2 linked regions of the Paraglaciecola sp. L3A3 genome follow. The protein of the gene in region 2 binds, or shares a complex with, the protein of the main gene of each other region. Links are inferred from orthologs where the notes say so. Each region holds a gene or a part of one and is shown on either strand. Other genes may lie near its edges.

Region 1 (4,307 bases), 2.0 Mb from region 2 along the record:
TTCAATTGATTAATGATGTACATCAATTCGCAGGGCACATTGCTTGTGATGCACAATCAAATTCTGAAATAGTAATACCTATTGAGAAAGACGGCAAAATAATCGGAGTATTAGATCTGGATAGCCCAATTATTGCTCGATTTGACCATGAAGATAAAATTGGATTAATAAATATTGTGAATATTTTTGTACAAAGTATATCTAGTAAGGAAAATTGTTGAATGAAAAGTTTAATTGATATTCATGTTGCATTAGCCACAGTAGAAGATATGGATTTTTGGGATAATAGGGCAGAAGAAGCTTGTGATCGGTTAAATATTATACTGCACATGCTTTATGATAAAGCTGATGAAGATATAAAACCCACTAATTTAGAGCACATGATCCAATATATTTGGGAAAATTGGCGAGAAGATAGCCATTTACTCGATATAGATGAAGATGATTTGTACGACTGGGTTGACCAACTTCTAGCAACTTGGGATGATGAGCACCAAGAACCTCGTTAACAATGTAACTAGAAGAATAAATGGACACTCCACAAAAATTTTCAAACAGTAAAGAAGTCATCAATTTTTTAGTAGAAAGCTTTCCTGCTTGCTTTAGCAATAAAGGTGATGCGAAACCTCTAAAAATTGGTATTTTTCAAGATTTAGCTGAGCGCCTAGAAGGTGAGGAGCGGGTAAGTAAAACCTTATTACGTTCGTCATTGCGTCATTACACTAACAGTTGGCGCTATTTACATAGTATCAAAACTGGTGCTGAACGTGTGGACCTAGATGGTAAAGGTGTAGCAGTTATTGAAGAAGAACATGTTGAGCATGCGAAAAAGCAACTTGATGAAAGTAAGGCTAAAGTAGCGGCAAAACGCAAAGAACAAGCTGACGCTAATAAAAAGGCTAAGCCCAAAGATATACCTAAATTTAAAACAAACAAAAAACCAGTCCCAGCTAAAAAAGAACAGCCTAAAGTAAAACTGCCCCCAGCTGAAAAACTTACTGACGAAGATGTTAAACCTGGCACAGCGGTAACCGTAAAAATAGGTAAAACACCTATGCCAGCCACTATCACGGATGTATCGAAAGATGACGTACAAGTGCAACTAGATAGTGGAATGATTGTCAAAGTTAAATTAGAAAACTTAAGGTTAGCTCGTTCAAAGAGGTAAATATATGATTAGCTCAATTCGCACATCAGTGCTTTCAGCCATACTTTTAGCAAGTACTGGTTCGATCGCTATAGAAAATAGTAACAGCAGTGATGAATTGCCTGTACTGAAGCAAGAGTCACAACATGTTGCTGCGGCAAAAAGGATTTCGTCACAGTTTCTGCGGTCCCATTACAAGCAAATTGAGCTTAATGATGCCTTGTCAGATAAAATTTTTCATCGCTTTCTACGGTCTTTAGATTTCAATCGAAATGTTTTTACCGCGGAAGATATTGCTAGTTTTTCAAAATACAAAGATAAATTTGATGATGCAATTGAGCGCGGCAATTTAGCCATTGCTTATGAAATTTATCAACTTAGCTTGCAAAGACGAGAACAGCGTTACGAATATGCCTTAACTCTACTTGATAAAGAATTTAATTTTGAAGTTAAAAATGACAAGTTTATTTACGACCGAGAAGATGCTCCTTGGGCAAAAAACCAAGCTGAATTAGATGAGCTTTGGCGACAAAGAGTTAAGTATGACGCACTAAATTTAAAATTAGCCGGTAAGGATTGGACTAAAACTCAAGAATTATTAACTAAACGATATAAACGTGGTATTAAACGTTTAACTCAATCAACCAGTGAAGATGTATTCCAGACGGTGATGCATTCGTTTGCTCGCAGTATTGAAGCACATACCAGTTATTTATCTCCTAGAAACGCTGAACGTTTTAAAATGGAGATGAACCTTTCTTTTGAAGGTATAGGTGCCGTTTTATTAAGTGAAGATGATTTTACTGTAATTCGAAGTGTAGTGCCTGGTGGGCCAGCTGAAACTTCAGGTAAAATTAAACCAGAAGACAAAATTGTTGGTGTCGCTCAAGATGATGAAGAATTTGTAGATGTTATTGGCTGGCGTTTGGATGAAGTTGTAGAACTTATTAAAGGTCCCAAGGGCAGTATAGTTAAATTACAAGTGGTAAAAGGTACATCTGAATCTACAGTGCCTGAGATTGTGACTTTAACCCGCGATAAAATTAAACTAGAAGATAGAAAAGCAAAATCTGAAGTTTACATTCCTAAAGATGGGGTGAATAAAGATCGTAAATTAGGCGTTATTACTATTCCTTCTTTTTACAATAATTTACATAAAGATGTAATAGAAGAAATTACCAGCCTGAAAGAGCAAAATGTACAAGGTTTGATAGTCGATTTAAGAGGTAATGGAGGAGGTTCGTTAACTGAAGCCACTTTATTATCTGGTTTATTTATCGACCGAGGTCCTGTGGTACAAATTCGCGATGGAGCAGGGCGAATTCGTGTAGAAAAAGATATAGACGGTAAAGTTTATTATGATGGGCCTTTAACTGTCTTAGTGGACCGTTATAGTGCTTCTGCCTCTGAAATATTTGCGGCAGCTATGCAAGATTATAATCGTGGTTTGATTTTAGGCGAACAAACCTTTGGTAAAGGCACTGTCCAACAACACAGACCTTTAGGTCGAATTTATGATTTGTACGAAAATCCATTAGGCAGTGTGCAATTTACGATCGCTAAATTTTATCGAATCAATGGCGGTAGCACTCAACATAAAGGGGTAATACCTGATATTTTATTCCCATCCGTTATCGATCATAAAGATTGGGGCGAAAGTCAGGAAGAAAACGCCTTACCTTGGGATAGTATTAGACGTGAAAACTATACAACCTTTGGTGAAAGTGGCGATATCATTAGTAAGTTAACAGCATTGCATGATGAGCGTGTTAAAACTGAATTTAATTATATCTATGAAGATATCGTTCGCTATAAAAGTAAAAAAGAAGACAAAACTATTTCTCTAGTAGAGTCCGAGCGATTAAAAGAAAAAACTGAAAATGAGCAGCGTAATCTAATTCGGGTTAATCAAAGGTTAGTCAAGCTAGGTTTACCTAAACTAGAAAAATTAGATGATATTCCTGACGAAATTGAAAAAGAACTTGAAGAGTTAGATCCTTTCTTAGATGAAGCTGCAAACATTACTTATGATGTGTTAGCAGCAGGAAAATACGCAATCAACAGTAAGAATCATCAATAAATTATTAGGGCTATTTTAGATAGCCCTTTTTCTACTTTTACGCCAATAATAATACCTAGGGTCCACATATGAATACACGTGGTGAGTTTTCCTCTCGTATCGGTTTTGTCCTGGCTGCAGCTGGATCCGCTGTTGGTTTAGGTAATATTTGGGGGTTCCCAACACAAGTAGCAAGTAATGGCGGGGCTGCATTTGTCTTTGCTTATATGGTTCTCGCTTTTATGTTGGCTTATCCTGTACTTATGGCTGAGTTGATTATCGGCCGAGCCACACGTGCAAATATGGTTGATGCCTTGGGCAAAATTTCAGGTAATGTGTTTGGTAAAGCTGTAGGGGTGTGGGGTTTTGTTACCGTTTCGCTAATTTTATCTTTTTATGCATTAGTGGCAGGCTGGATGTTGGCACACTTTATTCAGACGATAACTGACTTATCTAGCCAACAAACTTGGTCAGATTGGCTAGTTACTTCATCTTTACCTAGAGACATCATTTTTAGTGGAATATTCCTTTGTTTAACGGCATTTATTGTCACAGGTGGAGTGACAAAAGGTATAGAAAAATGGTCTGTTAGATTAATGCCGGCTTTGTTTATTCTCATCGCAATTTTAATTATCTATGTTTCTAGCCTAGATGGCGCTGCCAAAGGTTGGAATGTTTACTTATTACCTGATTTTAGTTTATTGCTAGATCCTGAATTATTAATTAACGCTATGGGCCAAGCCTTTTTCTCTATGTCCTTAGGGGTAGGGACTATGTTGGTGTACGGCTCTTATGTCAGTAAAAAAGAAAATTTACCAAGCTTGGGAGCTTCTGTCGCTTTGGTCGACATAGGTGTTGCTGTGTTAGCTGGAATGTTGATTATTCCTGCTATGTATGTCGCTTTACATAACGGTATCGAAATTTTTACAGATGAGGGGGCTTTAATTGAAGGGCCAAACCTTATTTTTGCGGTATTGCCATCATTATTTGCAAGTATGGGGCAAATAGGTGTTTATGTTGCTTTTGTTTTTTTTGCTTTGATGATGATTGCTGCATTAACTTCATCTATTTCTATGCTTGAAGTGCCTGTTGCCTATGTTG
Region 2 (3,709 bases):
GTAGTTTATGGGTTTTTGGAGGCTTTCAAATCGTCTCCATTTTAGGTTATGTATTACTGTCTATGGTGGGTTATAACCACTTCGTTTTAGCTCTTGCCAGTGGTTTAGAATATTTAGGTGTTGGTTTAGGTTCAGTTGCTTTGATTGCATTTATGGCTAAATCTACCAATAAACATTTTACCGCTACCCAATTTGCATTATTAACCAGTATTGCTGTTATACCTCGCACTTTTGTTAGTGCGGCAACGGGTTATATTATTGAGTCGGTAGGTTATACCCAATTCTTTGTGATTTGTTTTGTATGCGCCTTACCTGGCATGTTGATGTTATTTAAAATAGCACCTTGGAATGATAGTAAACAGTCACAAACCTAAGAGTGTTCATAGTTCAATCATCGGTTTTTTCAAAGCCAAATGAAAAGGGCAGTAGTTCTTTAAAAGCTACTGTTTTTATTTCCCCTGATTTTTTGACCATATGTATTTGGGTTTGCCCATCAGCAAACTCAGCTATTTTTTGACGGCAACCGCCACAAGGTGGACAAAAATCTGTAGTTGGGCCAATAATCACAATATGTTTGATCAGTTTATTGCCAGACAAAACCATAGCGGATATGGCACCTGCTTCAGCACACTGGCCTAATGGATAAGCTGCATTTTCGACATTACAACCGCTGTGAATTTGTCCTGCTTCATCGATTATAGCCGAGCCAACATGGAATTTTGAGTAGGGTGCATAAGCATTTTTTTGAGCTTGCAATGCTTGTTCAATAAGAGGTGTAGTCACCTCAGGCAATGACTGGAACATGTCAATTATAGGCCTTGTGTTATTTTAAAGGCCGACTAGTTTGCGTTATTTTTACTAATTGATACAAGTTAAATTCAATTATTCTTACGGGGATAATATGGCAACTTTACTTTTTAGTGTAAATAAGCGACTCTACGACATAATTTTTATGTGTGTTTTTATTAATTATTGAGTTAATGTTCATGCTTAATTCAATCTTAATAAACATTCTTTTTTCGGGTAAATATCCTTCTTTATTATGCAGAAATCTATCGTCTTTTTTATATTTATTAGCACATTGTTAATGGGCTGTGCCAGCCATTATGATGACTCTCAATCAAGAGCACAGATGGGTAATTTATTACTTGCCGAGCCTGCACCTATGAATCCAAGATCACAATTGGCCATAGCTCGTTACAGTCATATTTTGGGACAAGCAGAACTAGAAGATGAACAAAGAGCACAATTATTACATCAGCGCGGCACTTTATATGACAGTGTGGGGTTGTCTGGTTTAGCTCAATACGATTTTAATCAAGCTATTCAACTTAAACCAGATTTGGCTGAAGCTTATAATTCTATGGGTGTGCATTATACCCAACAAATGGATTTTATTCAGGCTTATGAAGCCTTTGATGCTACATTAGATATTGATCCTAATATGGAATTTGCATTTTTAAATCGTGGTATTGCTCTTTATTACGGTGGTCGTCCGGATTTGGCTGTACGAGATCTTGGTGAATTTTATAATAAAAATGCTGCAGATCCCTACCGTGCTTTATGGCGTTATTTAGCAGAGAGTAGGATTGACCAAACTAGTGCAATAAAGACCTTAGCTGGATTACGCAAAAACTTAGATGAAGACAACTGGGCCACTAAATTGGTGGATTTATACCTAGGGAAAGTAGGTGAGAATGAGTTGCTAAGTGCCTTAATTGGTGGCGTTACTAGTCAACAACAATTAACCGACCGTTTATGCGAAGCTTATTTCTATTTGGGTAAATACCACACCGAAAAAGGTAATCGTGGTATCGCATCAAATTATTTTAAATTGGCGCTTAGTACTAACGTGTTTGAATATGTAGAACACAGGTATGCACGTTTAGAGCTTAATTTACTCAGAGACCAAACAAACGAAGAAGAATCAGCAGTGTCACAAACTCAATAATTATGTGGCAGTTATTGAGATGGGGAGCTGCTCTATTAATTGCTTTATCTCCCCTTTATCTTGTTTTATATCATGCCCTTGATGAACTCAATTCTAGTCCTGAAATTGCACCAGAAGCCATTAGTTTAACCTTAGACGACGCTTTAGTTTTTTGGCATAAAGGCAAATATAAAGAATCCTTAGTGATCTTAGATCATATTGATAAATCTAAACCCGAAGTATCTTTTTATCGTGCTTATTTTGAGCGATATCTACAACACCAAGTAACCCCACAATTACCTAGTCAAACTACTTTTGCAGAAAATTGTTCGCAAAAAATATTATTTGTTACTGGCGACGTGTATTCCTTAGCTCAAGCTACAGTATTTATGTCTCGTTTTGCTAATGACGAACGATTGGCAACTTTACCAATTTGTATTGAACCAACTATTTGGTTTGATCCCGCTAAAATCAATTGCCAGCAGAATCAGACAGAAGATGGTCGTTTGGCTTGTGATTTACCACAACTGGCAAAAAGTTTAAAAGCACAAAACTTTACCCACTTAGTGGTATTTGCAGATAAAGGTAAAGCAAATGTCCATAACGGAATTATGTTTTTAGATCGGCAAGATAGTTACGACGTGTTTGTGCATGAATTGGCACACTTCGCCGGTTTTGTTGACGAATACCCGTTAACAGGGCAGTTAGCTGCGCAGATTTGTGCTGGCGACGACACGCCTAATTTAGTGTTTCGTAAAGCGGGAACACAAGTTATAGACACTGATTATTGGCAATCAATAGGACTAGACTCAGATTTATCTCTCACTAAAGCGAGAACCTGTGATAACCACCCGAACCAAGCTTATAAGGTAGAAAAAAAGTTAACCTTTATGGAATATCATGATGTGGCTTATATTCCAGAACATTATTTAGCTGTTTGGCAAAAACGTTTGTCAACTCAAACTTATTCTCCGTCAGCTCATGTTAATTTTGCGCAGTTTTATGAAGGAAAAAATAATCTACGAGAAAGCCAGTTTTGGCGGACTAAATATCAAGGTTATTTAAAAAACTAAGCGAGTTAACCAGCATTCTGGATAAGCTGGCTCTTAGATTACGAACAGAAAATGACTCTTATCTATTTGTAAGTGTCTGAATCTTCGTCAAAATTAAGCTCATGCTAGAGCACTTAATCTGAGTTGATGTTAGTTAAAATGCTATTATGTCATTTCTGTGACATTCAGGTATAATACTCGGACCATTTTTATCCCTCAGTTAGTAAACTATTCAGATTATGTTAGAGCAATTTCAAGTCGAGACCATAGATTACCCGTTTCCGGCCAAACCCGCTGTTTTAAGCGAGATTGAACAAAAACGCTACGTTGAAGAAATCAAATCTTTACTCAAACAAAACAATGCTGTTTTAGTCGCACATTATTATACCGACCCTGAAATTCAAGCGTTAGCTGAAGCGACAGGTGGTTGTATTTCTGATTCTCTAGAAATGGCACGATTTGGTAGAGATTGTGATGCCGACACATTAATTGTGGCCGGTGTTCGTTTTATGGGCGAAACCGCAAAAATTCTTAGTCCAGAAAAGAAAGTACTGATGCCAACATTAGAAGCAACCTGTTCACTTGATCTAGGTTGTCCCATCGAACAGTTTTCTGCTTTTTGTGATGCTCATCCCGATCATACTGTTGTGGTTTACGCTAATACATCTGCAGCAGTTAAAGCTAGAGCTGATTGGGTAGTAACATCAAGTATAGCGCTTGAGATAGT

What was found. The genes of interacting proteins can lie anywhere in the genome.
Region 1: the proteins of nlpI (region 2) and prc are in contact, whole or in part, in a solved structure (PDB 5WQL), measured with the Escherichia coli proteins. The link is inferred for Paraglaciecola sp. L3A3 from one-to-one orthologs.

The regions. Positions count from the first base shown.
Region 1 is NZ_CP047023.1:2,467,293-2,471,599, forward strand. Bases 723-3,699 are described here. They hold prc (carboxy terminal-processing peptidase), read left to right. Parts: upstream 723-1,172; coding sequence 1,173-3,227; downstream 3,228-3,699. Other genes in these bases: proQ (RNA chaperone ProQ), read left to right, coding at 723-1,168; GQR87_RS10365 (sodium-dependent transporter), read left to right, coding at 3,296-3,699. Also shown: GQR87_RS10345 (GAF domain-containing protein), read left to right, coding at 1-221; GQR87_RS10350 (hypothetical protein), read left to right, coding at 222-509; more of proQ, read left to right, coding at 530-722; more of GQR87_RS10365, read left to right, coding at 3,700-4,307. UniProt on the Escherichia coli protein: Involved in the cleavage of a C-terminal peptide of 11 residues from the precursor form of penicillin-binding protein 3 (PBP3). May be involved in protection of the bacterium from thermal and osmotic stresses.
Region 2 is NZ_CP047023.1:4,439,243-4,442,951, reverse strand. What follows is about bases 1-2,996. They hold nlpI (lipoprotein NlpI), read left to right. Parts: upstream 1-1,042; coding sequence 1,043-1,951; downstream 1,952-2,996. Other genes in these bases: GQR87_RS18385 (hypothetical protein), read left to right, coding at 1,954-2,996; cdd (cytidine deaminase), read right to left, coding at 388-804; GQR87_RS18400 (AmpG family muropeptide MFS transporter), read left to right, coding at 1-374. Outside these bases: more of GQR87_RS18385, read left to right, coding at 2,997-3,003; quinolinate synthase NadA, read left to right, coding at 3,222-3,709. UniProt on the Escherichia coli protein: May be involved in cell division. May play a role in bacterial septation or regulation of cell wall degradation during cell division. Negatively controls the production of extracellular DNA (eDNA).